One region of the Pseudomonas sp. P9_31 genome, then DNA from elsewhere that is predicted to be linked to it. Evidence: predicted binding sites of a transcription regulator. Region 1 holds the regulator's gene; each other region holds the start of a gene.
What was found. Region 1 encodes sigma-54, which starts transcription at its own class of promoters, with help from an activator protein. Its sites were predicted from a motif close to ANTGGCATNNANNTTGCTNT; they were not measured.
Positions count from the first base shown of each region.

Region 2: a site for sigma-54 is predicted at 7,618-7,637, ahead of QMK51_RS19090 (CmpA/NrtA family ABC transporter substrate-binding protein). Genes of this name have one in related genera too.
Region 3: a site for sigma-54 is predicted at 5,003-5,022, ahead of QMK51_RS20640 (flagellar basal body rod protein FlgF). Genes of this name have one in related genera too.

Region 1 covers NZ_CP125375.1:5,285,510-5,295,849, reverse strand. Annotated here, with positions in the region: gene QMK51_RS24055 (class II fumarate hydratase) at 1-119, shown strand, start outside; gene QMK51_RS24050 (hypothetical protein) at 147-584, shown strand; gene QMK51_RS24045 (superoxide dismutase) at 586-1,197, shown strand; gene QMK51_RS24040 (ZIP family metal transporter) at 1,216-2,109, shown strand; gene QMK51_RS24035 (HPr family phosphocarrier protein) at 2,194-2,466, opposite strand; gene rapZ (RNase adapter RapZ) at 2,482-3,339, opposite strand; gene ptsN (PTS IIA-like nitrogen regulatory protein PtsN) at 3,342-3,806, opposite strand; gene hpf (ribosome hibernation-promoting factor, HPF/YfiA family) at 3,819-4,127, opposite strand; gene QMK51_RS24015 (RNA polymerase factor sigma-54) at 4,207-5,700, opposite strand; gene lptB (LPS export ABC transporter ATP-binding protein) at 5,884-6,609, opposite strand; gene lptA (lipopolysaccharide transport periplasmic protein LptA) at 6,609-7,157, opposite strand; gene lptC (LPS export ABC transporter periplasmic protein LptC) at 7,144-7,716, opposite strand; gene QMK51_RS23995 (KdsC family phosphatase) at 7,724-8,248, opposite strand; gene QMK51_RS23990 (KpsF/GutQ family sugar-phosphate isomerase) at 8,248-9,222, opposite strand; gene QMK51_RS23985 (ATP-binding cassette domain-containing protein) at 9,499-10,308, shown strand; gene mlaE (lipid asymmetry maintenance ABC transporter permease subunit MlaE) at 10,308-10,340, shown strand, end outside.
Region 2 covers NZ_CP125375.1:4,281,309-4,291,648, reverse strand. Annotated here, with positions in the region: gene nirB (nitrite reductase large subunit NirB) at 1-2,009, opposite strand, end outside; gene QMK51_RS19105 (bifunctional protein-serine/threonine kinase/phosphatase) at 2,413-4,083, opposite strand; gene QMK51_RS19100 (nitrate/nitrite transporter) at 4,091-5,302, opposite strand; gene QMK51_RS19095 (ANTAR domain-containing response regulator) at 5,695-6,270, opposite strand; gene QMK51_RS19090 (CmpA/NrtA family ABC transporter substrate-binding protein) at 6,286-7,497, opposite strand; gene QMK51_RS19085 (quinone-dependent dihydroorotate dehydrogenase) at 7,727-8,755, shown strand; gene rmf (ribosome modulation factor) at 8,904-9,119, opposite strand; gene rlmKL (bifunctional 23S rRNA (guanine(2069)-N(7))-methyltransferase RlmK/23S rRNA (guanine(2445)-N(2))-methyltransferase RlmL) at 9,650-10,340, shown strand, end outside.
Region 3 covers NZ_CP125375.1:4,591,648-4,601,987, reverse strand. Annotated here, with positions in the region: gene QMK51_RS20670 (hypothetical protein) at 1-99, opposite strand, end outside; gene QMK51_RS20665 (hypothetical protein) at 176-307, opposite strand; gene QMK51_RS20660 (amino acid aminotransferase) at 524-1,717, opposite strand; gene QMK51_RS20655 (4a-hydroxytetrahydrobiopterin dehydratase) at 1,717-2,073, opposite strand; gene phhA (phenylalanine 4-monooxygenase) at 2,179-2,964, opposite strand; gene QMK51_RS20645 (sigma-54-dependent transcriptional regulator) at 3,280-4,839, shown strand; gene QMK51_RS20640 (flagellar basal body rod protein FlgF) at 5,077-5,817, shown strand; gene flgG (flagellar basal-body rod protein FlgG) at 5,863-6,648, shown strand; gene flgH (flagellar basal body L-ring protein FlgH) at 6,701-7,396, shown strand; gene QMK51_RS20625 (flagellar basal body P-ring protein FlgI) at 7,415-8,524, shown strand; gene flgJ (flagellar assembly peptidoglycan hydrolase FlgJ) at 8,536-9,846, shown strand; gene flgK (flagellar hook-associated protein FlgK) at 9,870-10,340, shown strand, end outside.

The sequences.
Region 1 (10,340 bases):
AGAAGGCTTATCAGCAGGGGCGGCCGGTGATCGATGTCGCCTTGGAACACACCGACCTGACACGCAGCCAGCTTGAGGTTTTGCTTGATCCGGAAAAGCTCACCGCAGGTGGCGTGTAATCACTGCTAGCGCTTTGGAGGCTCACCATGGAGCACTGGAAACGCATGATCGAAAGAGCAAATCGCTGTTTCATGCTGGGCGAACTGGTCGATGCCCGCGAGGCTTACTTACAGGCATTGGCCTTGGCCCAGGTGTTGTTCGAGCGCTGGGCGGATGCCGACGAAGCGGTGGCGGCCTGCGTGATTTCTCACCACAACCTGGCAGACCTGCACTTGCGTCTGAACCAGCCCGAGGAGAGCGTCGAGTACCTGTGCGCAATCCATCAACGGCTGTTGCAGACCATGCAGGACCCACGGCTGTCACCGGCCTTGCGTGAAGCCGCGCTGCGCCAGAGCAGCAAAACCTATGTCGAACTGCTGAATTTCATCAGCGAGCACGGCGAGTATCCGCGCACTCAGCGATTGCTGCACACCAAGACGTCGCCCGCGCATCAGCCTGCACCCCTACAACATGGAATTCATTGAAATGGCTTTTACCTTGCCTGCCTTGCCGTACGCCTACGACGCCCTGGAACCGCACATCGATGCGCAGACGATGGAAATTCACTACACCAAACACCACCAGACCTACATCAATAACCTCAACGCTGCAGTCGAAGGCACCGAATTCGCCGAATGGCCCGTGGAAAAACTGGTGGCGGCTGTCCAGCAATTGCCGGAAAAACTCCGTGCGGCGGTGATCAATCAGGGCGGTGGGCATGCCAACCATTCACTGTTTTGGGAAGTCATGGCGCCCAACGGCGGCGGCCAGCCTGAAGGTGCGCTGGCCAAGGCGATCGACGAGCAACTGGGTGGTCTCGGCAGCTTCAAGGAAGCCTTCACCAAAGCTGCGTTGACCCGTTTCGGTAGCGGTTGGGCCTGGTTGAGCGTGACGCCGCAAAAGACGTTGGTCGTTGAAAGCAGCGGCAACCAGGACAGCCCGCTGATGAACGGCAATACGCCAATTCTCGGCCTGGATGTCTGGGAGCACGCTTATTACCTGCGCTATCAGAACCGCCGTCCGGAATACATCAATGCGTTCTACAACGTGATCAATTGGCCCGAAGTCGCTGCGCGCTATCAGGCTGCACTGGCTTAAAACAATTCAAGGCTGACTATGGGCACTGAAACACTGGCGATCGGAAGCGGGCGGATGTTTCGTTACGCACTGGGATCGCTGTTGCTGCTGGCAGGCATGACGTTATTGGTGGCCCAGGGGCTGATGTGGCTGGACCTCGAACCGAAACTGTTGCGCGCCCTGCAAGGCGGGGCCATTTGCGCCTTGGGCACAGCCTTGGGTGCGGTGCCGGTGCTGGTGATTCGGCGGATGCCTCAGGCTGTCAGCGACACGCTACTGGGTTTCGGGGCCGGAGTGATGCTCGCGGCGACGGCGTTTTCGCTGATCGTGCCAGGCATTGCGGCGGCCGAAAACCTCGGGCTGACGCCTTGGGCGGCCAGTGGTCTGATCAGCTTCGGCATTATGTTGGGCGCATTCGGGCTGTTTCTGGTGGATCGCAAGGTGTCTGGCGCCACGCCTGAAATGCATGTGGGGACGCTGGAGCGGCCGTTGATTCCACCGCGAGTCTGGTTGTTTGTATTTGCCATCATCGCCCACAACATTCCCGAAGGCATGGCAGTCGGCGTCTCGGCCGGTGGTGGCATGCCTGACGCCGATAGCCTGGCCATGGGCATCGCCTTGCAGGATGTACCCGAAGGGCTGGTGATCGCGTTGGTGTTGGCCGGAGCAGGGATGTCGCGGATCAAGGCATTCCTGATCGGTGCCGCGTCAGGGGTGGTCGAGCCGGTCTTTGCACTGCTGTGCGCCTGGCTGGTGAGCCTGGCTGAACTGCTGTTGCCTTTGGGCTTGGCGCTGGCAGCCGGGGCGATGCTGTTGGTGGTGACTCACGAAGTCATTCCCGAGTCGCGACGCCATGGTCACGACAAACTGGCCAGCCTCGGGCTGCTGATCGGGTTTTGCTTGATGATGGTGATGGATACAGCGCTCGCTTGAGAAAAAAGATCGCAGCCTTCGGCAGCGCCTACAGGTGTCCGCAATCCCATGTAGGAGCTGCCGAAGGCTGCGATCTTTTGATGTTCATTCGCCTTCGTCAAAGAAGTTGTTGATCAGCGCCACCAATGCATCCAGCGCTTCCTGTTCCTGTTCGCCTTCGGTACTCAGGTGGATTTTAGTGCCCTTGCCAGCGGCCAGCATCATCATGGCCATGATGCTTTTGCCGTCGACCATCGACTCCGGAGTGCGGCCGGCCCTGATCTGGCACGGGAACTGACCGGCCACCCCAACGAATTTTGCAGACGCGCGGGCATGCAGTCCCAGCTTGTTGATGATTTCAATTTCCAGAGCAGGCATCGCGATGTGAATCCTTTAGCTGAGGTCGCGGTGGCGAACCTGGACGTTCTTCAGGGATTGTTGCAGGACCTGACCCAGACGTTCGGTCAGGTAGACAGAGCGGTGATGCCCGCCGGTGCAACCAATGGCAATGGTGACATAGGCGCGGTTGCTGGCGGCAAAGCGGGGCAGCCACTTGAGCAGGTACGAGGAAATGTCCTGGAACATCTCTTCGACGTCCGGCTGTGCCGCCAGGTACTCGGCCACCGGTTGATCGAGCCCGGACTGCGCGCGCAGCTCCGGCTTCCAGTAAGGGTTGGGCAGGCAGCGCACGTCGAACACCAGATCGGCGTCCACCGGCATGCCACGCTTGAACCCGAAAGACTCCACCAGGAATGCAGTGCCGGGCTCCGGCTGATTCAGCAAGCGCAGCTTGATGGTATCGCGCAGCTGATACAGGTTCAGATTGGTGGTGTTGACCTTGAGGTCGGCCAGATCGGCGATAGGCCCCAGCAGATTGGTTTCGTCCTCTATCGCCTCCGCCAGCGAGCGATTGGCGCTGCTGAGCGGGTGACGACGGCGTGTTTCCGAGAAGCGTTTGAGCAGGGTTTCTTCGTCGGCGTCCAGATACAGCACATCGCACTGGATATGCCGGCTGCGGACCTCTTCCAACAGTTCGGGAAACCGTGACAGGTGGCTTGGCAAGTTACGCGCATCGATGGACACGGCCACCAGCGGTTGTGCCAGTTCGGTGTGAATCAGCGCACGCTCGGCCAGTTCCGGTAGCAGGCCGGCCGGCAGGTTGTCGATGCAGTAATAGCCGTTGTCCTCGAGAACATCGAGGGCGGTGCTTTTACCTGAGCCGGAGCGGCCGCTGACAATGATCAAGCGCATGATTAGTGACCGTTTTGCTCGTCCAGGACAACCTGATACAAGGCTTCGTTGCTCGGGGCGCTGCGCAGTTTTTCGCGCACTTCCTTGCGGTCAAGCATGCTGGCGATCTGGCGCAGCAATTCCAGGTGTGCATCGGTGGCGGCTTCCGGGACCAGCAGCACGAACAGCAGGTCAACCGGGGCGCCGTCGATGGCGTCGAAATCGATGGGTGCATCCAGGTGCATCAAGGCACTGATGGGCGATTCGCAGCCCTTGAGGCGGCAGTGGGGGATGGCGATGCCGTTGCCAAAACCGGTGGAACCGAGTTTTTCACGGGCAACAAGAGCCTCGAAGACATCTTGCATCTCCAGATCCGGCACTTCCCGGGCGATCAGGTTGGCAATTTGCTCGAGGGCTTTCTTTTTACTGCCGCCCGGCACGTTCACCTGGGAACGGCCGGGGGTCAGGATGTTTTCAAGTCGGATCATGGATTGGGGGTGTTAACGACCGGTTGCGCCCTGGAGGAGGCTCTGGGTCTTTTCCTTATGCTTTTTGAGTTGGCGATCCAGCTTGTCGGTCAACAGGTCGATGGCGGCATACATGTCCGTATGCTCGGCATTGGCGACCACTTCTCCGCCGGGGATATGCAGCGTGGCTTCGATCTTTTGCAGCAGCTTTTCGACGTTCAGCGTGATTTGCACGTTGGTGATCTTGTCGAAATGCCTCTCTAATCGGTCGAGTTTTTCGCCGATGTAGGTGCGCAGAGGTTCGGTCACTTCCAGTTGGTGTCCACTGATGTTGACTTGCATACAGCTTCTCCTTCGTTGCCAGTGCATAAAGCGGCAGGCAGAAATACCTGCCACTGGAACGCTGTGGCGAGCCCGGCGGCTACATCAACCGCTTCCGTTCGCTGGAAGGCGCGATCCCCAGGGATTCGCGGTACTTGGCGACGGTGCGACGGGCTACCTGAATGCCTTGTGCCTCCAGTAAACCAGCGATCTTGCTGTCACTCAACGGCTTTTTCTGATTTTCCGCGGCAACCAGTTTTTTGATGATCGCGCGGATCGCTGTGGACGAGCATTCACCGCCTTCGGAGGTACTGACGTGGCTGGAGAAAAAGTATTTCAGTTCATAGATGCCCCGTGGGGTATGCATGAATTTTTGCGTGGTCACCCGTGAAATCGTCGATTCGTGCATGCCCACCGCTTCGGCGATGTCATGCAGCACCAACGGCTTCATGGCTTCATCGCCGTACTCCAGAAAGCCGCGTTGATGCTCGACGATCTGGGTGGCTACTTTCATCAGGGTTTCGTTGCGGCTTTGCAGGCTCTTGATGAACCAGCGAGCTTCCTGCAACTGATTACGCATGAAGGTGTTGTCGGCGCTGGTGTCGGCGCGGCGCACGAAACCGGCGTATTGGGCGTTGACCCGCAGGCGTGGTACCGATTCCTGGTTCAGCTCCACCAGCCAGCGCTCGTTGTCCTTGCGCACGATCACGTCGGGAACGACGTATTCGGCTTCGGTGGACTCGATTTGCGAGCCCGGGCGCGGGTTGAGGCTCTGGACCAGTTCGATCACCTGGCGCAGTTCATCTTCCTTAAGCTTCATGCGGCGCATCAGCTGGCTGTAGTCGCGGCTGCCGAGCAGGTCGATGTAATCGGTGACCAGGCGCTTGGCCTCGGCCAGCCAAGGGGTCTTGGCGGGCAGTTGGCGCAGTTGCAGCAGCAGGCATTCGCCGAGGTTGCGGGCGCCGATGCCGGCGGGTTCGAATTGCTGGATGCGGTGCAGGACGGCTTCGATTTCGTCCAGTTCGATATCCAGTTCCGGATCGAAGGCTTCGAGGATTTCCTCGAGGGTTTCGTCCAGGTAGCCCTGATTGTTGATGCAGTCGATCAGGGTTACGGCGATGAGGCGATCGGTGTCGGACATCGGTGCCAGGTTCAGTTGCCAGAGCAAATGGCTTTGCAGGCTTTCACCGGCCGATGTGCGGGTGGTGAAATCCCACTCGTCGTCATCGTTGCTCGGCAGGCTGCTGGCGCTGGTCTGGTAGACGTCTTCCCAGGCCGTGTCGACGGGCAGTTCGTTGGGAATGCGCTCGTTCCAGTCGCCTTCCTCGAGGTTATCCACCGTCGGGGCGGTTTCCTGATAGGAGGGTTCCTGAATGTCAGCGTTGGGTTGCTGTTCGGCTTTGTCGGCCAAGGGATCGGCGTTATCGAAGTCGTCGCCTTCTTCCTGGCGTTCGAGCATCGGATTGGACTCCAGGGCCTCCTGGATTTCCTGTTGCAGGTCCAGGGTCGACAATTGGAGCAGGCGGATGGCCTGTTGCAGCTGCGGTGTCATCGTCAGCTGCTGGCCCATTCTCAAGACTAGCGATGGTTTCATGGCAGGGGCTTAACACCTTATTCGCCGGCGCACATGCGCCATCCACTACAGGGCGCCGAAGCGCCAAACTTAAGCAAATTATATGCCCGAAACTGCAGCGTTTGCCTAGAGCGCTGTAACAATAAAAACCTATTGATTTTTATCGAGACAAGCGCTCGGACAATCAGCCAGACACCTCAGTGCTTACAGGCGGAACTCGTGGCCCAGATACACTTCCTTGACCAGTTGGTTGGCCAGGATGGTGGCGGAGTCACCTTCAGCGATCAGCTGACCATCGTTGACGATGTAGGCGGTTTCGCAGATATCCAGGGTTTCACGGACGTTGTGGTCCGTGATCAGTACGCCAATGCCTTTGGCCTTGAGGTGATGGATGATCTGCTTGATGTCGCCGACCGAAATCGGGTCCACGCCGGCGAAGGGTTCGTCGAGGAGGATGAATTTCGGGTTGGTGGCCAATGCCCGGGCGATTTCCACACGGCGGCGTTCACCACCGGACAGGCTCATGCCGAGGTTGTCGCGGATGTGGTGGATGTGGAATTCCTGCAGCAGGCTTTCCAGCTCTTTGCGGCGACCGGCCTTGTCGAGTTCCTTGCGGGTTTCGAGGATGGCCATGATGTTGTCGGCCACCGAAAGCTTGCGGAAGATCGACGCTTCTTGCGGAAGATAGCCGATACCGGCCTTCGCACGGCCATGCATAGGCTGGTGGCTGACGTCCAGGTCGTCGATCAGTACGCGGCCCTGGTCGGCCTGTACCAGGCCGACGATCATGTAGAAGCAAGTCGTCTTGCCGGCGCCGTTGGGGCCAAGCAGGCCGACAATCTGACCACTGTCGATGGACAGGCTGACGTCACGCACGACCTGGCGGCTCTTGTAGCTCTTGGCCAGATGCTGAGCTTTCAGAGTTGCCATTACTGGGCCTTCTGCTCGTCGGTTTTCTTCTTCGGCTGGATCACCATATCGATGCGCGGACGCTGCTCGGTGACCTTGTTGCCGGTGGCGCGGCCGGCGCTCGCAAGCTTCTTGACCGTGTCGTAGACGATTTTCTCGCCCTGAGTGGTGTTGTTGTCCTTATCGATGACTTTCGCGCGATCGATCAGCACGACGCGGTTCTGCGAAGCGTGGTACTGGATAGTCACACCCCAACCCTGAACAGGCTTGGTGTCGCCCTGGGTCTGGAGTTGCTCGAAGTAGGCGAGGTTGCCCACCGAAGTCACCACGTCGATGTCGCCGGTCGGGGTGCGGGTGATGGTCACGGTGTTGCCGGTGACCTTCATCGAGCCCTGGGTGATGATCACGTCACCTTTATAGGTGGCAACGCCATTCTTGTCGTCCAGTTGGGCGTCGTCGGCCTGAATGCGGATAGGCTGCTCTTGATCGTTCGGCAGAGCCCAGGCGCTCACGCTTCCCAGTGCTGCGCCCAGACTGAGCAAAATAGGGAGAGTTTTAACGAGCCTCATACTGTCCTCTTACGTTCGATAGCAGGTGTATCCTGCTCTCTTTCAAGTACGCTTTCATTCCGTTGCCTGTCGATACACCGCCGGCGCCGTCGATTCTAACGGGTTGATCGGTCTGCGCATATTGCTGCTGCGGGAACACGGTCATACGGGTGCTGGTAATCAGGGTTTTGCGGTTTTTTTCGTCGAAGCGCGTGATACGTACCGAGTCAATCAGCTCGACCTGAGTGCCGTCCGGGTTGACTTCGCCGCGCTCGCTCTGGACGTGCCAGGGGAACTCGGTGCCGCGAAACATGTTCAGGTCAGGATTGGTCAGCAACGTCACTTCGGTCGCTTTCAGGTGTTCGACCTTGTCGGACGTCATTTCGTACTGCAATTTGCCGTCCGGCAAGTACTGCACGCTGTGGGCGTGGATCGCGTAATAGTCGATCGCCGCTTCATCGACAGGCGCCACCGGCTTGTCGAGGAAGCGTTCCGGGCTGATGTTCCAGTAGCCGACCGCAGCGAACAGCGCTGCGATGCAACCGAATATCAGAATGTTGCGAATCTTTTTGCTCAGCATGATGGGCTCACAGGTATGCGGCGTTGGCCGCATCGAGATGGCCTTGGGCGCGCAGGATCAATTCGCAGAATTCACGAGCGGCGCCTTCGCCACCACGGGCCTGGGTGATGCCATGGGCATGTTCGCGCACGAAGCTGGCAGCGTTGGCCACCGCCATGCCCAGGCCAACACGGCGAATCACCGGCAGGTCTGGCAGGTCGTCGCCGAGGTAGGCCACTTGTTCATAGCTTAGGTTGAGCTGGGCAAGAAGCCCGTCGAGCACCACCAGTTTGTCTTCCCGGCCCTGGAACAGATGTGGAATGCCGAGGTTCTTCGCTCGCCGCTCGACCACCGGCGTCTTGCGACCGCTGATGATAGCGGTCTGCACGCCGGCGGCCATCAACATCTTGATGCCCTGGCCGTCGAGGGTGTTGAAGGTCTTGAATTCGCTACCGTCTTCGAGGAAGTACAGGCGCCCGTCGGTCAGCACGCCGTCGACGTCGAATACCGCCAGTTTGATCTGTTTGCCGCGTTGCAGCAGGTCCGTGCTCATTACATTACTCCCGCACGCAGCAAGTCGTGCATGTTCAAGGCGCCGACCGGGCGGTCTTCGCTGTCGACCACTACCAGCGCGTTGATCTTGTGGTCTTCCATGATTTTCAACGCCTCGGCGGCGAGCATCTCGGCGCGGGCGGTCTTGCCGTGGGCAGTCATCACTTCGTCAATGGTCGTACTGTGGATATCAATGGTGCGGTCCAGAGTGCGGCGCAGATCGCCATCAGTGAAGATCCCGGCGAGCTTTCCATCGGTGTTCAGTACGACGGTCATGCCCAGCCCCTTGCGGGTCATTTCCATCAAGGCATCCTTGAGCAGCGTACCGCACACCACTTGCGGTAACTCGGCGCCGGCATGCATGACGTTTTCCACTTTCAGTAACAAGCGGCGGCCAAGGGCGCCACCCGGGTGGGAAAAAGCGAAATCTTCAGCGGTAAAACCGCGAGCTTCAAGCAAGGCAACGGCGAGGGCGTCACCCATGACCAGCGCAGCGGTGGTCGATGAGGTGGGTGCCAGATTCAACGGGCAGGCTTCGTGTTCGACGCTTACATTGAGGTTGACTTCCGCTGCCTTGGCCAGCGGCGACTCGGGGTTACCGGTCAGGCTGATCATTTGAATGCCCAGGCGCTTGATCAGCGGCAGCAAGGTGACGATTTCGTTGGTAGACCCGGAGTTCGACAGCGCCAGAATGATGTCGTCACGGGTAATCATGCCCATGTCGCCGTGGCTGGCCTCGGCCGGGTGCACGAAAAAGGCTGTGGTGCCGGTACTGGCCAGGGTGGCGGCAATCTTGTTGCCAATGTGCCCCGATTTGCCCATGCCGACCACGACCACACGGCCTTTGCTGGCCAGAATCATCTCGCAAGCGCGTACGAAATCTGCGTCGATATGGGGTAGCAAGCCTTGTACGGCTTCCAGTTCGAGGCGGATGGTACGTTGTGCTGATTGAATCAGGTCGCTGGATTGGTTCATGTCGGAAATCATATAGCCTGATGAAAAGGCGGCGATTATAGCGGTAATGATCGAAACCCTCACGCAAGTTCGTCGCGGTTTGTCATTCCTTGTTACCGAATCCCTCTAAATAGATGATTTCAGGCCGTCATGTTGCTGAACGTGCCCGGCTTGGGCCTTGGGCGCTTGGCCTTTGCAGTGATATAGTTCGCCGCCAGTTCGGCCTGCCCGGGGAGGTATGTGCTTTCGCCAGAAAGCCAGGCGTCCGAGTGAGAGGCTGCATCGCAAGGAGTTTAGATGAGTGCCGATAACGCCTACGCGGTCGAGCTGAAGGGACTGACCTTCAAGCGCGGTTCGCGCAGCATTTTCAATAACGTCGATATCCGCATCCCGCGCGGCAAGGTCACCGGCATCATGGGGCCTTCCGGGTGTGGCAAGACCACGCTGTTGCGGCTGATGGGCGCACAATTGCGTCCCACCAGCGGCGAAGTCTGGGTCAACGGCCAGAACCTGCCAACGTTGTCGCGCAGCGATTTGTTCGATGCGCGCAAGCACATGGGCGTGCTGTTTCAGAGTGGCGCACTGTTTACCGATCTCGATGTGTTCGAGAACGTCGCCTTTCCGTTGCGCGTTCATACCGCGCTGCCGGAAGAAATGATTCGCGACATTGTCCTGCTCAAATTGCAGGCCGTGGGCTTGCGTGGTGCCATCGACCTGATGCCCGACGAATTATCCGGTGGTATGAAGCGTCGCGTCGCGCTGGCCCGGGCGATTGCCCTCGATCCGCAAATTCTCATGTATGACGAGCCCTTTGTCGGTCAGGACCCGATCGCCATGGGCGTGCTGGTGCGCCTGATCCGCCTGCTCAACGATGCGCTGGGCATCACCAGCATCGTGGTCTCCCACGATCTGGCCGAGACCGCGAGCATCGCCGATTACCTCATTGTGGTGGGCGACGGACAAGTGTTGGGGCAGGGCACGCCCAAGGAATTGATGAGCTCCGACGAGCCACGTATTCGTCAATTCATGACAGGCGAACCCGACGGCCCGGTCGCATACCACTTTCCAGCGACGGATTACCGCGCAGATCTTCTGGGGACGCGCTGATGCGCAAGATTTCACTGATAGAAAGAGTACGT
Region 2 (10,340 bases), 1.0 Mb from region 1:
CACATGTTGAACAGGTCGTGCTCAAGCTCGATGCCCAGTTGCGTGGAGTTCTGGGTGCCGAAGCGGCAGAACTCGCTGCCGACGCAGGTTTTAACGGTGCGGATGGATTTGCCGTAGGCGTGGCCGGACGGCATGTCCAGATCCTTCCAGACCCCTGGCAAGTCCTGCTTTTTAATCCCCAGCAAGTCGATGCGCTGGCCGCCGGTGACCTTGACCATCGGCACGTTGTACTTGTCGGCCACATCGGCAATGCGCCGCAGCTCTGAAGGATTGGTCACACCGCCCCACATCCGCGGGACTACAGAGTAAGTGCCGTCTTTCTGAATGTTGGCGTGTGCGCGTTCGTTGATCAGGCGCGATTGTGGATCGTCCTTGGCCTCGCCCGGCCAGGTGGAAATCAGGTAGTAGTTGAGCGCCGGCCGGCACGTGGCGCAACCGTTCGGGGTGCGCCAGTTTAAATAAGTCATGGTGCCGAAGAGGGTCAGCAGGTGCTGGTCGCGGATGGCCTGGCGGATTTGCCCGTGGTTGAGGTCGCTGCAACCGCAGATGGCTTTTTCGCTTTTCGGTTTGACGTCCGCCGCGCCGCCCACGGTGTTGATCAGGATCTGCTCGACGAGGCCGGCGCATGAGCCACAAGAACTGGCGGCCTTGGTGTGTTTCTTCACGTCGTCGACGCTGAACAGGCCGTGTTCCTGGATGGCCTTGACGATGGTGCCTTTGCACACGCCGTTGCAGCCGCAGACTTCGGCGGTGTCGGCCATACTCATGGCCTTGTCCTGGCCTTGGTGTCCTACGTCGCCGAGGGCGTTTTCACCGAATATCAGGTGATCGCGGATCTCGCCGATGCCATGGTTCTCACGGATCTGCCGGAAATACCAACCGCCATCTGCCGTATCGCCGTACAGACAGGCCCCGACCAGCACGTCATCCTTGATCACCAGTTTTTTGTAGACCCCACCGATCGGGTCGGAGAGGGTGATGGTTTCGGTGCCTTCGCCGCCCATGAAGTCGCCGGCGGAAAACAGGTCGATGCCGGTGACTTTCAATTTGGTCGACGTCACCGAGCCCTTGTAGGTGGCGAAGCCCAGTTGGGCGAGGTGGTTGGCGCACACCTTGGCCTGTTCGAACAGTGGCGCGACCAGGCCGTAGGCGATTCCACGGTGGCTGGCGCATTCGCCGATGGCATAAACCCGAGGGTCGTAGGTTTGCATCGTGTCGTTGACCAGAATCCCGCGACTGCACGGGATGCCGGATTTTTCCGCGAGTTCGGTATTGGGGCGAATACCGGCGGCCATCACCACCAGGTCGGCGGGGATGATGTCGCCGTTCTTGAACTGCACCGAGCCGACCCGGCCATTGCCGGCATCGTGCAGGGCCTGGGTCTGTTCGCGCAGGCGAAAATGCAGGCCGCGGGCTTCCAGGGCGGTTTGCAGGAGTTGGCCGCTGGTTTTGTCCAGTTGCCGCTCCAGCAGCCATTCGCCGATGTGCACCACGGTGACGTGCATGCCGCGCAGCATCAGGCCGTTGGCGGCTTCAAGGCCCAGCAGGCCGCCGCCGATGACCACGGCGTGCTTGTGGGTCTTGGCGGTGTCGATCATCGCCTGGGTGTCGGCAATGTCGCGGTAGCCGATTACGCCCTGCAAGGTATTGCCGGGGATCGGCAGGATGAACGGGGTCGAGCCGGTAGCGATCAGCAGGCGGTCGTATTCGGCCTCGGTGCCGTCTTCGGCGATGACCCGGCGTTTGACCCGGTCGATCTCCACCACTTTGCGGTTGAGCAGCAGCTTGATGTTGTTGTCCAGGTACCAGTCCAGATCGTTGAGCACGATCTCTTCGAATGTCTGTTCGCCGGCCAATACGGGCGACAGCAGGATGCGGTTGTAGTTGGTATGGGGTTCGGCGCCGAAGACCGTGATGTCGTACAGCTCATTACTCAGTTTGAGCAGTTCTTCCAGGGTGCGAACCCCGGCCATGCCGTTGCCGATCATCACCAGTTTTAGTTTTTTCATCAGGTTCTCCGGGGAGCTCGGGCTGGCCTCATCAGGGCATTCAGGCCTTGCTCGACAAAATTTTGCGCAAACAAAAAAAGGCGTCCCGCTAGCTAACTAGCGAGGACGCCTTTGTCCTTGTCCCGTTCTCTCGGGCAGCGCAGCCTTCTACGTTGAAGGCCGGGCTTTATGTATGTTGGGAAAGGTAATGCAGTGGTTGTGCCAAGTCGCACAAATGTCGAATTTATGGGCTCTCAGCGCGGGAGGAGGGTGTTTGCATGCACCGGTTCAATGCGCCATGCACGGTTTTGAAGCAGAAAAGTCAAAAGATCGCAGCCTGCGGCAGCTCCTACGGGAGATCGTGGGCACCTGTAGGCGCTGCCGAAGGCTGCGATCTTTTGATCTTTTGGGGGCAGTGAAAAACTCAACCATGAAACAGCAAAAACAACAGCACCAGATTCACCAGCAACGACACCAGCGCCAACGTCCGCCAGACCTTCAATGGCTCGCGCTCCAGTAACGGTCTGGGGCGCACGCTCAAGCTGCGTCGTTCCCCTTGTTCCAGCACCAGCAACCATTCTTCCGCCGTTTCAAAGCGCTGATCCGGAGCCGCCGCCACCGCGCGCTCCAGGCTTTGTGCGATCCATTCCGGCAGGTCGGGCCGGTAGCGACTGGCGCTGACCGGCACACCAAAGCGTGGACGCTGGAACGCTTCGATTTCGCCGTAGGGATAATGCCCGGTGAGCAGGTAATACAAGGTCACGCCGACCGCATACAGATCCTGTTGCGGTGTCGGCGTGTCTCCGCGAAAGGCTTCCGGCGCGATATAGCTGGGCGTTCCGGGCAGGGCGAAGGCTTGATCCTCGGACAGTCCGGGGCAGTAGGCGAGGCCGAAGTCCAGCAGGCGCAGCTCGCCGTCGTCCCCCAGCAGCAGATTCTCCGGTTTGATATCGCGATGCAGAATCTGCCGTCGATGCAGCATGCCGACCGCCCGCAGCAGGCGTTCGGCCAGGTCCTGCCATTGAGCCAGTGGCAGCGTTGCGACACGCTCATGCAGCTCAGCCAGGGTCGACCCGGAATGTTCGCGCATCACGTAGTACAAATGCTGACGCTGACTGGCGGCATGGACTTCAGGGAAATGCCGCCCGGCCACACGCTTGAGAAACCATTCCTCCGACAACAATGCCTGCCCGGCCCGGTGATCGTCACGTAGAGTGCCGGGCAAGGTTTTCAGCAGCCAACGCTGTTGTTGTGCGTCGCGCACCCGGTAGAGCAGCGATTGCTGGCTCTGGCCGAGGATCCCTTCGACCTGCCAGCCTTCGAAGGTCTGGCCCGGTTTCAGCGCAGGCGGGAGTGGCCATTGCTGCAAGTGAATCAGCGCGTCGCCAATGCTGGTTTCACCCAAGGCATCGACCCGCACGAGCAGGGCGCTGGCGTTGTCCTGACTGCCGGCCAGGTGCGCCGCGCTGACCAGTGTCTGCGCGGCACTGTCCAGGTCAGGTTGATCGCGCAGAATCGCCGCAATGGCGGTGTCGCCCAGCACGGCCCAGATGCCGTCGCTGAGCAGCACGAAACTCTCGTTCAGGCGCAGTTCGCCGTCCAGAAAATCCAGCACCAGGTGTTGATCCAGCCCCAGGGCCCGCTTGAGCACATGCTGCATGCCCGGCTGGTCCCAGACGTGATCCTCGCTCACCCGTTGCAGCGTGTCGGCGTGCCAGCGGTAAACCCGGCAATCGCCGACATGCGCCAGGGTGAAGCGTCTGCCGCGCATCACCAAGGCACTGACCGTGGTCAGCAGCGGTTGCCCGCCGCCATTGGCCTGCAACCAGCGGTTTTGCGCCAGTAGCAGGCGATCGAGTGCCTGGGCGACACCCCAGGTTTCCGGGGTGGCGTAGTAGTCCAGTGCCAGCGCCTGCAAGGTCGAACGGGCCGCGAGGCCGCCATCGGCGCATTGGCTGACGCCATCGGCGATGGCGAACAGGTAACCCTTGCTCGCCGCCAGCGCCGGGGCCGGAGTGACCAGGCGCAGAGCATCCTGGTTCTCTTCGCGAGGCCCGGTGGCGCTGGCTTCGGCAAAACTCAGTTGCAGGCTCATTCAGCCCTCACACTCGAGCCGCGGTGACGGCTGCCGAACCCCAAGTGGTTCTCCAGCGACGTTTCACCCCGTGCAGACCGAACCAGGCGAGTACACCGAGGCTGGCGAACAACCACAAGGCCAGTTGATAACTGCCGGTGCTTTGCTTGATCGCGCCCATGCCAGCTGCCAGTGCGAAGCCACCGATACCCCCGGCCATGCCGATCAAACCGGTCATCACACCGATCTCACGACGAAAACGCTGCGGAACCAATTGGAATACCGCACCGTTGCCTGCACCCAAACCGAGCATGGTGCAGACGAAAAGCGCCAACGCGGCGTAGGAACTCGGCAGATTGAAACCCACTGTCGCAATGCAGATCGCCGCCACGGTGTACATCGCCAGCAGGGTACGAATGCCGCCGAAGCGATCCGCCAGCGCGCCGCCCAGCGGACGCATCAGGCTGCCACCGAACACGCAAGCTGCAGTGTAGTAGCCGGCGGTCACCGGGCTCAGGCCGTACTGGTCGTTGAAGTAGCCGGGCAGGGCACTGGCCAGACCGATGAAGCCACCGAAGGTCACGCTGTAGAAAAACATGAACCACCAGCTGTCGCGGTCACCCAGGGCCTTGAAGTAGTCGGACATGGACTTGGTTTTCGGCCGTTCAGGGGCGTTTTTGGCCAGCCAGGCGAAGACGATCAGGGTCAGGATCAGCGGGATCAGGGCGAAGCCGAACACGTTGCTCCAGCCAAACGCGGCGGCCAGCATCGGGGCGATCAGGGCGGCGAGCACGGTGCCCGAGTTACCGGCACCGGCGATGCCCATGGCTTTGCCTTGGTGCTGCGGAGGATACCATTGCGAGGCCAACGGCAGGGCGACGGCGAAGGACGCACCGGCCATGCCGAGGAACAGGCCCAGCAGCAGCGCCTGCTCGTAGCTGTGAATGCCGACTTTCCAGGCGACGAACAGGGCGCAGATGACGATCACCTGGCCGATGATTCCGGCGGTTTTTGGCGACAGGCGATCAGCCAGCATGCCCATCGCAAAGCGCAATACGGCCCCGGCCAGAATCGGCGTGGCCACTACCAGCCCGCGCTGTTGGGTGGTCAGGTGCAGGTCAGCGGCGATCTGCACCGCCAAAGGGCCGAGCAGGTACCAGACCATGAAACTCAGATCGAAATAGAGGAAGGCCGCGAACAGAGTCGGGGTATGGCCGGATTTCCAGAAGCTTGAATTCATCGCGCACCTCAGCTGTCAGGCGTATCAAGAAGGAGTCATGAGCTTGCAGGTGGGGCGCCGCAACGGCCGCACCACCAGCCCCGGTCTCTGGGGCCAAAACGGAAAAACGCCGCTACCCGATCCGCCAGGGGGCGAATGAGGTGAGCGACGTCTTTGTCGTAGGTGGGGCAACCGCCGTTGGTTACCTTGCAGTGATTTACTTAGCGAGATTTGTGCCAACAATCGGTGGTTGTGGCTATAGAGGTCGTTGTGGCGAGGGAGCTTGCTCCCGCTCGGCTGCGAAGCAGTCGTAAATCCTGCCCCCGTGTTGTGTTTGATTTACCGGGTTGGCTGGTTTTGGGGCCGCTTCGCAGCCCAGCGGGAGCAAGCTCCCTCGCCACAGAGGTAAGGCTTCAGCCAAGCAACTCACTCATGGCAATGATCTGCTCCGCCACCTGTATCAGCTTCTGCTGGCGGCTCATGGCCTGGCGGCGCATCAGGGTGTAGGCCTCTTCTTCGTTGCAGTCCTTCATCTTCATCAGCAGCCCCTTGGCCAGCTCGATGCGCTTGCGCTCGGCCAGTTGCTGGTCGCGGGCGTGCAGTTGCGCCCGCAGGGCCTGGTCGCTTTCAAAGCGCGCCATGGCCACGTCGAGAATCGGCTGCAAGCGTTGTGCGTGAATGCCTTCGACGATGTAGGCACTGACGCCAGACTTGATCGCCTGGCGCATCACGCCGGGGTCGTGCTCGTCGGTAAACATCACGATCGGCCGTGGTTGGTCGCGGGTGACCAGCACCACTTGCTCCATCACGTCGCGGCTCGGTGACTCGGTATCGATCAGGATTACGTCCGGGCGCACCGTTTCGACGCGCGCGGGCAGGTCAATGGTCAAGCCGGATTCATCGATGACCTCGAACCCGGCCTCGATCAGGGCCGCTTTCAGGCGTCCGACTTTCTTCGCGGTGTCGTTGATCAGCAGGATACGCAACATATTCGCAGGCTCCTGTCAGCGGCTGGCGAGAAGGGGAGCGCTGTCGCTCATGGCGTGCAGCGTGAAGCTGCGGGCATAGCCGGCCGGGTCCGAGCCGTCCCAGACTTTGCCGTCGATCAGTTGACTGCTGCGCATTTCCTGACTCCGGGCGGGCACACCGATAGCGGTGGCGGCCTCACGGTATAAGTCTAGTTGCTGGACCTGACGGGCCACGCCGAGGTAATCCGGGTCGTCACGCAGCAACCCCCAGCGACGGAACTGGGTCATGAACCACATGCCGTCGGACAAATACGGCAGGTTGACCTCGCCACCGCCATGGAAACGCATCGCGTGCGGGTCTTGCCAGCGATTGCCCAAACCGTCTGCGTAGTCACCGAGCAAGCGTGGTTCGATGCAGTCGAACGGGGCATCCAGGTATTCAGGGGCGCTCAACAGTTGCGCGGTGCTGCAGCGATTTTCGCGGCTGGCTTCGATGAACCGGCTCGCTTCGAGGATCGCCATCACCAAGGCCCGGGCGGTGTTGGGGTATTGTTCGACGAAGGCGCGGGTGCAGCCGAGGACTTTTTCCGGGTGATCGGGCCAGAGGGTCTGGGTGGTGGCCATCGTAAACCCGAGGTTCTGCTGCACTGCGCTGGCGGCCCATGGCTCACCGACGCAGAAGCCGTCAATGCGCCCGGCTTGCAGGTGCGCGACCATTTGCGGCGGCGGCACCACCACGCTGTCGACATCCTGCAACGGATGAATGCCCTGGCTCGCCAACCAGTAATACAGCCACATGGCGTGGGTGCCCGTGGGAAATGTCTGGGCGAAGGTCAGTTTTGGGCGACTTTGGTGCACGTGCCGATCCAGTGCTTCAGGACTGGTCACGCCCAGGGCCTGCAAGCCGTGGGAGAGGTTGATGCTCTGGCCGTTCTGGTTCAGGCCCATGAGCACGGCCATGTCGGTGGACGCTACGCCGCCGATGCCCAGGTGCACGGCGTAGATCAGGCCGTACAGGCTGTGGGCGGCGTCGAGTTCGCCGCTGACCAGTTTGTCCCGCAGGTTGGCCCACGACGACTGGCGCTTGAGGTTCAGGGTCAGGCCATAGGGTTGGGCGAAGCCCTGGGTGGCGGCGACCACCACTGAGGCGCAGTCGCTCAGGGCCATGAAGCCGAGGTTGATTTCGGTTTTTTCCGGGGCATCGCTGCCGTTGACCCAGGCCAGTGGGCCAGCTGATGGTTCGTTCATCGATTTCGCACCTTCCAAAAAAAAGCGTCGTCCCAAGGCCCTTGCGTGAGCAAAGCCGGGTGACGACGCCATTGTCCTTCCACTCATTCCGTCGTTGGCATGAGTGCTGATGCCTGTAACGGTGCAAGGCATATGCCATCGCTGGCTGATTTTGTCGCGTGCCTCGCCTGTGGAGCCGATGCACGGCTATAATCGCCGCCTCTCATCGCCAACCGAGTCAAGCCTGCCCATGTACACCCTGGCCCGTCAGCTGCTGTTCAAACTTTCCCCGGAAACCTCCCACGATCTGTCCCTGGACCTGATCGGCGCGGGCGGGCGTTTGGGCCTCAACGGCTTGCTGTGCAAGGCACCGGCGAAACTGCCGGTGACGGTCATGGGCCTGGAGTTTCCGAACCCGGTGGGGCTGGCGGCCGGTCTGGACAAGAACGGCGCGGCAATCGACGGGTTTGCCCAATTGGGTTTCGGTTTCGTCGAAATCGGCACCATTACCCCGCGCCCGCAACCGGGCAACCCGAAACCACGGATTTTCCGCTTGCCGCAAGCCGAGGCGATCATCAACCGCATGGGTTTCAACAACCTCGGCGTCGATCACTTGCTCGCTCGCGTGGCGGCGGCCAAGTACAAGGGCGTGTTGGGCATCAACATCGGCAAGAACTTCGATACTCCGGTTGAACGTGCGGTCGACGATTACCTGATCTGCCTGGACAAGGTCTACGCCCACGCCAGCTACGTGACGGTCAACGTCAGCTCACCGAACACCCCGGGCCTGCGCAGCCTGCAATTCGGCGACTCGCTCAAGCAATTGCTCGCCGACCTGGCCACGCGCCGGGCGGAACTTGCCCAGTGCCACGGCAAGCATGTTCCGCTGGCGATCAAGATCGCGCCGGACATGACCGATGAAGAAACCGTTCAAGTCGCCCAGGCATTGATCGAAACCGGGATGGACGCCGTGATCGCCACCAATACCACCCTGAGCCGCGTCGGCGTCGAAGGCTTGGAACATGGTGATGAGGCGGGCGGGTTGTCCGGTGCGCCGGTTCGCGACAAGAGCACCCACACCGTGAAGGTGCTGGCCGCGGAACTGGCCGGTCGCTTGCCGATCATCGCCGTGGGCGGCATTACCGAAGGCCATCACGCGGCTGAAAAAATCGCTGCGGGTGCGAGCCTGGTGCAGATCTACTCCGGCTTTATCTATAAAGGCCCGGCGCTGATTCGTGAATCGGTGGATGCCATCGCCGCCCTGCGCTCCCACAGATAATGTGTTTGCAGCTCGAGATTGAGTTTCTGGCAGGCATAAAAAAGGGCTCCTCGAAGGAGCCCCTGGGCCGAAGCCCGCCGTCCGGATGGGACGTGCGTGGTTAAGTCGTTACGTAATCAGATTGTCGTGTCGGAGTGTGTGCCCTGTATTAGCCGACGGCGTGAAGTTCGTTGAGTCTGTGGATTCCCGCAGTGCCGGTCATACCGTCCCAATTGTCGCCGCGTCCTTCTCGCCAGCCATTGATCCAGGCTTGGCGTACCGACGGTAGAGTAAAAGGGCAAAGCTCACGGGATTTACCACCAACGCCATATTGATATCCGCGCAAAAATGCTCTTTCCAACGGATCACGCTTAAGTCTTCTCATAGGGTGTTTCCCTCACTTGTTGACTGTATGTATCGCGTCGACCTCAATCGAGGTCAGGCAGAAAAACTCTGCCGTTGGTGGCTCGCTGCCGGCGTCGCGAGCCAAGGTGTTGACGCCGTTGCGACGTCAACCTGAGTTGAGTTCTAACCAATGCGTCACATCGAGGGAATGATCGTTTTGTCATAAGAACGTAACCATAAAGATGGTATGGCCATAAGTAACACGATATTTGTCCCGTGTTTATTGGCCAAACCCCGGTATGATCGGCCCTGCGCAGGGTGATGGGGTTGGGCCTTTAACGAGAATGACACCCGTTGCTCTTGGGGACTATTCGACGAAGGGTCGACTTATGACATTTTGTTGCATCAACTTTTTTATCTGCCCTGGCATCTAAGCTCTTTTAACCCGAGCAGTCAGGGTGGGACGGCACACCTTCGTGCCACGCGGGCGCTCTTTTAGAAAAGCGCCTGATTGAAAACCGGATCGGCAATGCGTTGCCGGTTCACTTAGCTAAAGGCTCTGGAATTACCATGTCCGATCGTTTCGAACTCTTCCTCACTTGCCCCAAAGGCCTTGAAGGCCTGCTCATCGAGGAAGCCGTCGGGCTTGGCCTTGAAGACGCACGCGAGCACACCTCGGCTGTGCGCGGCATGGCCACCATGGAAACCGCTTATCGCCTGTGCCTGTGGTCGCGTCTGGCGAACCGGGTGCTGCTGGTGCTCAAGCGCTTCCCGATGAAAGACGCCGAAGACCTCTACCACGGCGTGCTGGACATCGAGTGGCAAGACCACATGCTCAATGATGGCACCCTGGCTGTCGAATTCAGCGGTCACGGTTCGGGCATTGATAACACCCATTTCGGCGCCTTGAAGGTCAAGGACGCCATCGTCGACAAACTGCGCACTCCACAAGGTGATCGCCCGTCCATCGACAAGCTCAACCCGGACCTGCGCATTCACCTGCGTCTGGACCGTGGCGAAGCGATCCTCTCGCTTGACCTGTCCGGTCACAGCCTGCACCAGCGTGGTTACCGCTTGCAGCAAGGCGCGGCGCCGCTGAAGGAAAACCTCGCGGCGGCGATTCTGATCCGTTCCGGCTGGCCACGGATTGCCGCCGATGGCGGCGCGTTGGCTGACCCGATGTGCGGTGTCGGCACGTTCCTGGTAGAAGCCGCCATGATCGCCGCCGACATGGCGCCGAACCTGCGTCGCGAGCAATGGG
Region 3 (10,340 bases), 690 kb from region 1:
GGCTTGCTTCTCGGGGGAAAGGCGGTTCCAGATGTCGATCATCTTCTCGGCGGTGCCGATCAGGACGCTGGCCTGTGCTTCAGTAAAATCATCGCTCATGGTGCGGGGCTCGCGGTTCAGGCGGTGTGGAAAGCGCATATTAGCGCTTTCCACACGGTCTGGTGGTGCGGATGTATCAGTCTTCGCTGTCGGCCTGGCGGCGTTCAGGTGCTTCTTTCGTCTCGGGCTGTTGGGCACCGGCTTGTTGCGTGGTTGTCTGCTCAGTTTCGTGCAGGCTTGGGAAGGGGAGATTAGGGATCTCGTGCATGTCGCGCTCCTCGCTAAGTCTGTTGATAGATCTGGTAGATCCGCGCTTTAAAAAAGCCTGGGCAGGATACAGCAGGAGAAATGACAAATAGACTTTTATGTCCACATGTTGCGACGGATGGGATTGTCTAGACAGGTCGATAAGAGGGGGCGACACACATTCAAATGTGGGAGCGGGCAAGCCCGCTCCCACAGGGGGACTTGCAGTGCTCGATGGTTATTTGCAAACGTCAGCGATGGCCTCGGCCAGCAGATCCAGGCGCGTCGCATCAATCCCGGCCACGTTCGCCCGGCCCGAGCTGACCATGTACACACTGTGATGCTCGCGCAGTTGCTTGACCTGTTCCGGCGACAAACCGGTGTAGGAAAACATCCCGCGTTGCACACCGATGTGCGCAAATCGTTCGCGCAAGCCATGGGGTTCCAGCGCTTCGACCAGACCGCTGCGCAACTGGGCGATACGCAAACGCATGGCTTCCACTTCGTCGGCCCAGCGGCTTTTCAGCTCTGGATCGCCAAGGATGGTCGCGACCACGGCGGCGCCATGATCCGGTGGTGTCGACCACAGGTTGCGGGCGATGTTGGCCAGTTGGCTGCGGATATCCAGCAGCTTGTCGGCGGTTTGCGTGCAGACAATCAGCGCGCCGGTGCGGTCGCGGTACAGGCCGAAGTTCTTCGAGCAGGAACTGGTGATCAGCACTTCCGGCAATTCGGCGGCGAACAGCCGGGTCGACCAGGCATCTTGCTCCAGGCCGTCGCCAAAGCCCTGATAGGCGAAGTCGATCAGTGGCAGCAAATCACGACTGCGCACCACGTCCAGCACCCGGCGCCAATCGTCGTGGGACAGGTCGAAACCGGTCGGGTTGTGGCAGCAGGCGTGCAGCAGCACCACGTCGCCCTTGGGCGCTTCATTGAGCACCGCGAGCATCGCGTCCACATCCAGACGGTTATCGCTGCCCACGTACGGGTAGTGACTGACCTTGACCCCCGCTGCCGCGAAAATGGTTTCGTGGATCGGCCAGGTCGGGTTGCTCAACCATACGCCTCGGCCCGGCAGGCATTGGGCAATGAAATCGGCGCTCAAGCGCAGCGCGCCGGTGCCGCCCGGCGTCTGAGTGGCACCGGCCCGTTGCTCGGCGATCAGCGCCGAATCGGCGCCCAGCACCAACTCGTTGATGACCTTGCCGAACGCAGCATCGCCGTGACCGCCGATGTAGGTCTTGGTGGCTTGGCGATCCACCAGGCGCTGCTCGGCAAGCTTCACCGCTTCGAGGATGGGCGTCAGGCCCTGGGCATCTTTATAGACACCCACGCCAAGGTCGAATTTGCGCGGGTTGGGGTCCTGCGCATAGGCCTCCATCAGGCCGAGAATCGGGTCGCCGGGTACTCGGCCGATGGCGTCGAAATGCATTATTTGCGGCCCTCGGCGTCTTTGGCCACTTCGTCGGTGCGCGCGGCCATGATGAAATCGTTGCGGTGCAGGCCTTTGATGGAATGGCTCCACCAGGTCACGGTGACTTTGCCCCACTCGGTCAGCAGGCCCGGGTGGTGACCTTCGGCCTCAGAGATTTCGCCGACCGCGTTGGTGAACGCCAGCGCGTGTTTGAAGTTCTTGAACAGAAAAACTTTTTCCAACTGCATCACGCTGTCGCGGACTTCGATGTTCCAGTCAGGGATCTGCTTGATCAGGATCGGCAATTCTTCGTCGCTGACCTGAGGGGCATCGGCGCGGCAGGCTTCGCAGTGGGCTTGGTTTAATGTGGACATGATGTGTTCCTGAAATCGAGTGTTTTGAAAAACGGTCGTCAGTGGGACCACGCTAAAGCAAAGCGGCGATCCGTAACAGACTCACTTGATGCCAAAAGGCGCGGGTCACGCAGCTTTTGGCGGAAATTTCGGTGCGTGCAATCCAAGCTGCATGCCTTGTTTGACCATGCCCATGATGTCTTCGTGGGCCAGGTCGAACAGGCGCTTGAGGTTCGGCAGGACAAAGTACAACGGTTGCAGAATGTCGATGCGGTATGGCGTGCGCATGCATTCCAGCGGGTCGAAGGCCTGATGCTCAGGTGCGTCCGACAGGGAATAAACGGTTTCTTTCGGCGAGGACAAAATACCGCCGCCATAGATGCGCAGGCCTTGCGATGTGTCGACCAGGCCGAACTCGATGGTCATCCAGTACAGACGCGCCAGGTACACCCGTTCTTCCTTGGAAGCCTGTAGGCCGAGTTTGCCGTAGGTGTGGGTGAATTCGGCAAACCAGGGGTTGGTCAGCAGCGGACAGTGGCCAAAGATTTCGTGGAAAATGTCTGGCTCTTGCAGGTAATCCAGCTCTTCGCGGGTACGAATGAAGGTCGCCACCGGAAACTGTTTGCTCGCCAGTAATTCGAAAAAGGTCTGGAAGGGAATCAGTGCGGGGACTCGGGCAACCTGCCAGCCGGTGGTTTCACCGAGGACTTTGTTGATTTCACCGAGTTGCGGAATGCGGTCGTGGGGCAGACCGAGTTTTTCGATACCGTCCAGGTATTCCTGGCACGCACGGCCCTCGACCACTTTCAGCTGGCGAGTGATCAGCGTGTTCCACACCGCGTGTTCTTCGGCGGGGTAGTCGATAAAACCTTGCGCATCGGGCTCGCGAGCCACGTATTGCGTCTGCTTCATGCTGCTCTCCTGCTAGGGGATTCGTTCTTGTTGTGTGTACAGCTATGGACCTAGAAATACCCCAAGGTGTGCGGTGTTGCAGCAGGTGATTCCCGTTATGCGTAGGAAAAATCCGTGCTTTTTGTAAAGTATTCGTTACGGATTGGCCGCTATGGCGCAAGTATTGAGTTCTCAGGGTTTGAAATGCGCTCTACCTGTCACATAATCTTGACGACTAACTGAGCCACTCGGCAAAAAATGTCCGAGGGCACTGCGAATACCCCACAGGTTGTGCGCCAGGCATCAACCTCACTCACCGCTTTTTTGGGCCTTTATATGCGTATCAAAGTCCACTGCCAGAACCGCATCGGTATCCTGCGCGACATTCTCAACCTGCTGGTCGAGTACGGGATCAATGTCGCCCGTGGCGAAGTGGGCGGTGAACATGGCAATGCGATCTATCTGCACTGCCCGAACCTGATCAATATTCAGTTCCAGGCGTTGCGCCCGAAGTTCGAGGCGATTGGCGGGGTATTCGGCGTCAAGCGCGTAGGGCTGATGCCCAGCGAGCGTCGGCACATGGAGCTCAATGCCTTGCTCGGTGCCCTGGAGTTTCCGGTGCTGTCGATCGACATGGGCGGCTCCATCGTCGCGGCCAACCGTGCGGCGGCGCAGTTGCTCGGGGTGCGGGTGGATGAGGTGCCGGGGATTCCGCTGTCGCGGTACGCCGAGGACTTCGATTTGCCGGAGCTGGTGCGCGCCAACAAGTCACGGATCAACGGCTTGCGGGTGAAGGTCAAGGGGGATGTGTTTCTCGCCGACATCGCGCCGTTGCAATCGGAACATGACGAAAGCGAGGCCATGGCCGGCGCGGTGTTGACGTTGCACCGGGCGGACCGGGTGGGCGAGCGCATCTATAACGTGCGCAAGCAGGAATTGCGCGGGTTCGACAGCATTTTCCAAAGCTCGAAAGTGATGGCGGCGGTGGTTCGCGAAGCGCGACGCATGGCACCGCTGGATGCGCCGCTGTTGATAGAGGGCGAAACCGGCACCGGCAAAGAGTTGTTGGCGCGGGCCTGTCACTTGGCGAGCCCGCGTGGGCAATCACCGCTGATGGCGCTCAACTGCGCCGGTCTGCCGGAGTCCATGGCCGAAACCGAACTGTTCGGCTACGGCCCTGGTGCCTTCGAAGGAGCGCGGGCCGAAGGCAAGCTCGGGCTGTTGGAGCTGACGGCGGGCGGTACGTTGTTTCTCGATGGCGTCGGCGAAATGAGCCCGCGCTTGCAGGTGAAATTGCTGCGCTTTCTGCAGGACGGTTGCTTCCGTCGTGTCGGCAGCGATGAAGAGGTTTATCTGGATGTGCGGGTGATCTGCGCGACTCAAGTGGACTTGTCCGAGCTGTGTGCTCGCGGTGAGTTTCGCCAGGATTTGTATCACCGCTTGAACGTGCTCTCGTTGCACATTCCGCCGTTGCGCGAATGCCTCGACGGATTGGCGCCGTTGGTGGAGCATTTCCTCGATCAGGCCAGTCGGCAGATCGGTTGCCCGTTGCCGAAACTGGCCCCGGCGGCGATGGAGCGGCTCAGTCACTATCACTGGCCGGGCAATGTGCGGCAGTTGGAGAACGTGCTGTTTCAGGCGGTTTCCCTGTGCGAGGGCGGGACAGTCAAAGCCGAGCACATTCGTCTTCCGGATTACGGTGTGCGTCAGCCCCTTGGCGATTTCTCCCTCGAGGGCGGGTTGGACGAGATTGTCGGGCGCTTCGAGAAAGCCGTGCTGGAGCGCTTGTATTCCGAGCATCCGAGCAGTCGGCAATTGGGCAAGCGGCTGGGGGTTTCCCATACGACCATTGCCAATAAGTTGCGTGAGTATGAAGTCGGCAAAGAGCCCGGCTAGCCTGCCTTTGTAGCAGCTGCCGAGCCTGCGAGGCTGCTGCTACAGGTCGATGCTTGCCGTAAGCGGCATAACACCGCCGGTTTTTCGTCTTCGATACATTCCCCCCATCCCCTCTGAAACCCTCAAGTCCCTTGTTTGCCGGGCCCTGCGCCGCCAGAAAAAAGTTGGTCTGCAAATTGCTTATGGCTCAGCAGTACAGCGGTGGGCGGCAAACGTCCGGCATGCAGAGGAAAGAGTGTGGACAAGTACCTTTATGTGGCAATGACCGGCGCCAGCCAGAATGCACTGGCGCAGAAGGCTCATGCCAACAACCTGGCGAACATCTCTACCAACGGTTTTCAGAAGGACCTGGAACAGGCCCGTTCGATGCCGGTGTTTGGTGACAGCTTTCCGGCGCGCGCGTTTGCCATGAGCGAACGTCCGGCCACCGACTTCTCTGCGGGCACGCTGGTGGAAACCGGTCGCGACCTCGATGTCGCGGTGCAAGGCAACGGCTGGATCGCCGTGCAGAACCCCGATGGCGGTGAAAGCTACGTGCGCACCGGCAGTCTGAACGTTGACGCCCTGGGCGTGCTGCGCGCCGGTAACGGTATGCCGGTGATGGGCAATGGCGGGCCGATTGCCGTGCCGCCCGAGCAGCAAGTCGAAGTCGGCGAAGACGGCACCATCAGCATCCGTGCGATGGGCGAAGGCCCGCGGGTGATGGCCGAAGTCGACCGCATCAAGCTGGTCAACCCGGACTTCAAGAACATGACCAAAGGCCTGGACGGTTCGATCCACACCCAGGACGGCAAGCCGGCGCAAGCCGATGCCAACGTCAAGCTGGTGTCCGGGTTCCTTGAGTCGAGCAACGTCAATGCCGTGGAAGAAATGACCTCGGTGCTGGCGCTGGCCAAGCAGTTCGAGCTGCACATCAAGATGATGAACACCGCCAAAGACGATGACCAGGCCATGGCTCGGGTCTTGCAGATCAGCTAATTATCAGAACGTCGCGCCGTAAAACAGGCGCACGAGGAGAATCGAATGCTTCCGGCTCTATGGGTTGCCAAAACAGGTCTGTCCGCCCAGGACACCAACCTCACCACCATTTCCAACAACCTGGCCAACGTATCGACCACGGGTTTCAAACGTGACCGCGCCGAGTTCCAGGATTTGCTGTATCAGATCAAGCGCCAGCCAGGCGCCCAGTCGACCCAGGACAGCGAATTGCCGTCGGGTCTGCAAGTGGGTACTGGTGTGCGCATCGTCGGTACCCAGAAAAACTTCACCGCCGGCAGCCTGCAAACCACCGAGCAGCCGTTGGACATGGCCATCGACGGTCGTGGTTTCTTCCAGATCCTGCAGCCCGATGGCACCACGTCCTACACCCGTGACGGTACCTTCCACCTGGACTCCAACGGCCAGATCGTCAACGCCAGCGGCTTCGCCCTGGAACCGGCCATTGTCATTCCGAACAACGCCCAGACGTTCACCGTTGGCCGTGACGGCACCGTGTCCATCACCGTTGCCGGCAACCCGGCCGCCCAAGTGATCGGCAACCTGCAAACCGCTGACTTCATCAACCCGGCCGGTCTGCAAGCGGTGGGTAACAACCTGTTCCAGGAAACCGCTGCCAGCGGCGCGCCGCAAGTCGGTACCCCGGGCCTGGCCGGTTTCGGCACCACGCTGCAGAACACCCTGGAAACGTCCAACGTCAGCACCGTTGAAGAGATGGTCAACATGATCACCACTCAGCGCGCCTACGAGATGAACTCCAAGGTGATCTCCACCGCCGACCAGATGCTCTCGTTCGTAACGCAGAATCTGTAATCAAGTCTATGAGGCGGCCATGAGGTCGCCTGCAACACCGTGAGGTAGGGTCATGAATCGCTTCGTATCTGTTCTGGCACTGAGTGGGGTCGCCGCGCTGGCGGGGTGCGTCGGTCCGACGCCAAAGCCCAATGACCCTTACTACGCCCCGGTGTTGCCGCGCACGCCGCTGCCGGCTGCCGCCAATAACGGCTCGATCTACCAGGCCGGTTTCGAACAGAACCTGTACAGCGACCGCAAGGCGTTCCGGGTCGGTGACATCATCACCATCACCCTGAACGAGCGCACCCAGGCGAGCAAGAACGCCAACTCTCAGGTCGACAAGACCAGCAAGGCCAGCATCGGTCTGTCCTCGCTGTTTGGTACGGTGCCCAGCGTGAACAACCCGTTAGACACTGGTGATCTCAGTCTGAACGCCGGCTACAGCGGCGATCGCGCGACCAAGGGTGACAGTAAAGCCGGGCAGGGCAACAGCCTGACCGGTTCGATCACCGTGACTGTCGCCGACGTGTTGCCCAACGGCATCATCGCCGTGCGCGGCGAGAAGTGGCTGACCCTCAATACCGGTGATGAGCTGGTGCGGATTGCCGGCCTCGTTCGCGCCGATGACATCGCCACCGACAACACCGTGTCGTCGACTCGCGTTGCCGATGCGCGCATCACCTATTCGGGCACCGGCGCGTTTGCCGATGCGAGTCAGCCAGGCTGGTTCGACCGTTTCTTCCTCAGCCCGCTGTTCCCTTTCTAGGTGGCTTTCCAGTTGAGCATGTTGAACTTCAAACACCTGATGGTGGGTGCCCTGTTGCTGACGGCGGCCTTCGATGCACAAGCCGAGCGGCTGAAGGACATCGCCAGTATTTCCGGCGTGCGTTCCAACCAATTGATCGGCTACGGCCTGGTGGTCGGGCTTAACGGCACCGGTGACCAGACGACCCAGACCCCGTTCACCCTGCAGACCTTCAACAACATGCTCTCGCAGTTCGGCATCAAGGTACCGGCAGGTTCCGGTAACGTGCAGCTGAAGAACGTTGCGGCGGTATCGATCAGCGCCGACTTGCCGGCGTTCGCCAAGCCAGGTCAGCAGATAGATATCACCGTGGCGTCCATCGGTAACTCCAAGAGCCTGCGCGGCGGCACCTTGCTGTTGACGCCGCTCAAAGGTATCGACGGCAACGTCTACGCCGTCGCTCAGGGCAACCTGGTGGTCGGCGGTTTCGATGCCGAGGGTCGTGACGGTTCCAAGATCACCGTCAACGTTCCGTCGGCCGGCCGCATCCCTGGCGGTGCGTCGGTCGAACGTGCCGTGCCGAGCGGTTTCAATCAGGGCAACACCCTGACCCTGAACCTCAACCGTTCGGACTTCACCACCGCCAAGCGCATCGTCGACAAGATCAACGACATGCTCGGCCCAGGCGTCGCTCAGGCCATCGACGGTGGCTCGATCCGCGTGACCGCGCCACTCGATCCGAGCCAGCGGGTCGACTATTTGTCGATCCTCGAAAACCTCGAAGTCGATCCGGGTCAGGCGGTGGCGAAAGTCATCATCAACTCGCGCACCGGCACCATCGTGATCGGCCAGAACGTCAAGGTTTCGCCGGCCGCTGTGACCCACGGCAGCCTGACCGTGACCATTACCGAAGACCCGATCGTCAGCCAGCCCGGCCCTCTGTCCAACGGGCAGACGGCGGTCGTGCCGCGCTCGCGGGTCAACGCTCAGCAAGAAGCCAAGCCGATGTTCAAGTTCGGCCCGGGCACCACCCTCGACGAGATCGTCCGTGCGGTGAACCAGGTCGGCGCGGCACCGGGTGACTTGATGGCGATCCTCGAAGCGCTGAAACAGGCTGGCGCGTTGCAAGCCGACTTGATCGTGATCTGAGGACGGCGATCATGGATATGCGCAAAAGCGGTCTGGTCAGCAGCAGCGATTCGGGTTCCTACTCGGACCTGAATCGCCTGAACCAGCTCAAGGTTGGCGACAAGAACAGCGATGCGAACATGCGCAAGGTGGCGCAGGAATTCGAGTCGCTGTTCCTTGGTGAAATGCTCAAGTCCATGCGCTCGGCCACCGAAGCGCTGGGCCAGGACAACCCGCTCAATACGCCGGCGGCCAAGCAGTACCAGGAAATGTACGACCAGCAGTTGGCCGTTTCCCTGTCCCGCGAGGGCGGCGGTATTGGCCTGGCGGACGTGCTGATGCGCCAGATGTCGAAGAACAAACCGATGGCGCCGGGGGAGGCCGCGGCAGCGTCTGCCGCCAAGCAGGCCGCCGCGCAAGCTGCCGTGGAAACGCCGATTGCCGCCGGTACGGTCGCCACCAACGGGCCGCTGTCGCGCCTCAATGGCGAGCGCCCGCTGTGGGCTTCGCGTTCGGTGAAGGCGCCAGCCAGTGCGGGCGAGGGCACTCACCGCAATGACATGGCGCTGATCAATCAGCGGCGTCTGGCATTGCCACCGAAACTGGCCGACCGTTTGCTCGCCGGGCTGGTGCCATCTGCATCGGTATCGACATCGACCGCGGCGACGACCGCCACCGCAGCGCAGAACAAAATCCAGGTGCCGCCGAGCACCACGACCGGTTCCGGCTCTCTGTACAACGGCGATTGGCTGGCTTCGCAAACGGACACGACATCCAGCGGGCGTCTGCAGATTTATGGTCGTGCCATGGCTCAAATCCCACTGGCACCGGCGAAGAAAGCCTTCAGCTCCGCCGACGAATTCGTCAACACCATGCTGCCAATGGCCAAAGAGGCTGCCGACCGTATCGGCGTCGATCCGCGTTACCTGGTGGCTCAGGCTGCCCTGGAAACCGGTTGGGGCAAATCGGTCATGCGCGCCCAGGATGGCAGCAGTAGCCACAACCTGTTCGGCATCAAGGCCAGCAGTAACTGGAAGGGCGATTCGGCGCGGGCGATCACCAGCGAATTCAGAAATGGCCAGATGGTCAAGGAGACGGCCGAGTTCCGTTCCTACGCCTCTTACAAGGACAGCTTCCATGACCTTGTGACGCTGCTGCAAAGCAATAATCGCTATCAAGATGTGCTGAAGGCGGCCGATAACCCAGAACAGTATGTACGCGAGTTGCAAAAAGCCGGGTATGCAACCGACCCGGATTACGCAAGCAAGATTTCGCAGATAGCCAAGCAGATGACGAGTTACCAAAACTACGCTGCGGCGGGCGCTTCCACCACGCCTTTATAGGCACAAGGTATAAGGTTTGAACCATGAGTTTGCTCAATATCGGGATGTCGGGTTTATCCGCTGGCCAAAGCGCGTTGATGGTTACCGGTAACAACATTGCCAACGCCGACACCGCAGGCTACTCGCGTCAGCAAACCGTGCAGGGCAGCAAGGCCTCGAATCAGTTCGGCAATGTCTACATCGGCACGGGTACGACCCTGGCCGATGTGCGTCGGGTGTACAACAGCTACCTCGATACGCAACTGCAAACCACCACCTCGCTCAACAGCGACTCGGCAGCCTACGCCGGGCAGATCAGCCCGCTCGATGCGTTGCTGTCGGACAGCGGCACCGGCCTCAACGGCGCTCTGACCAAGTTCTTCGCCTCGGTACAGAACGTCAACGCCAAACCGGGCGATGATGCTTCCCGCCAACTGCTGCTCAGCGATGCGCAAGCCCTGAGCAACCGTTTCAACTCGATCTCCAGCCAGTTGACCACGCAGAACGCGAACATC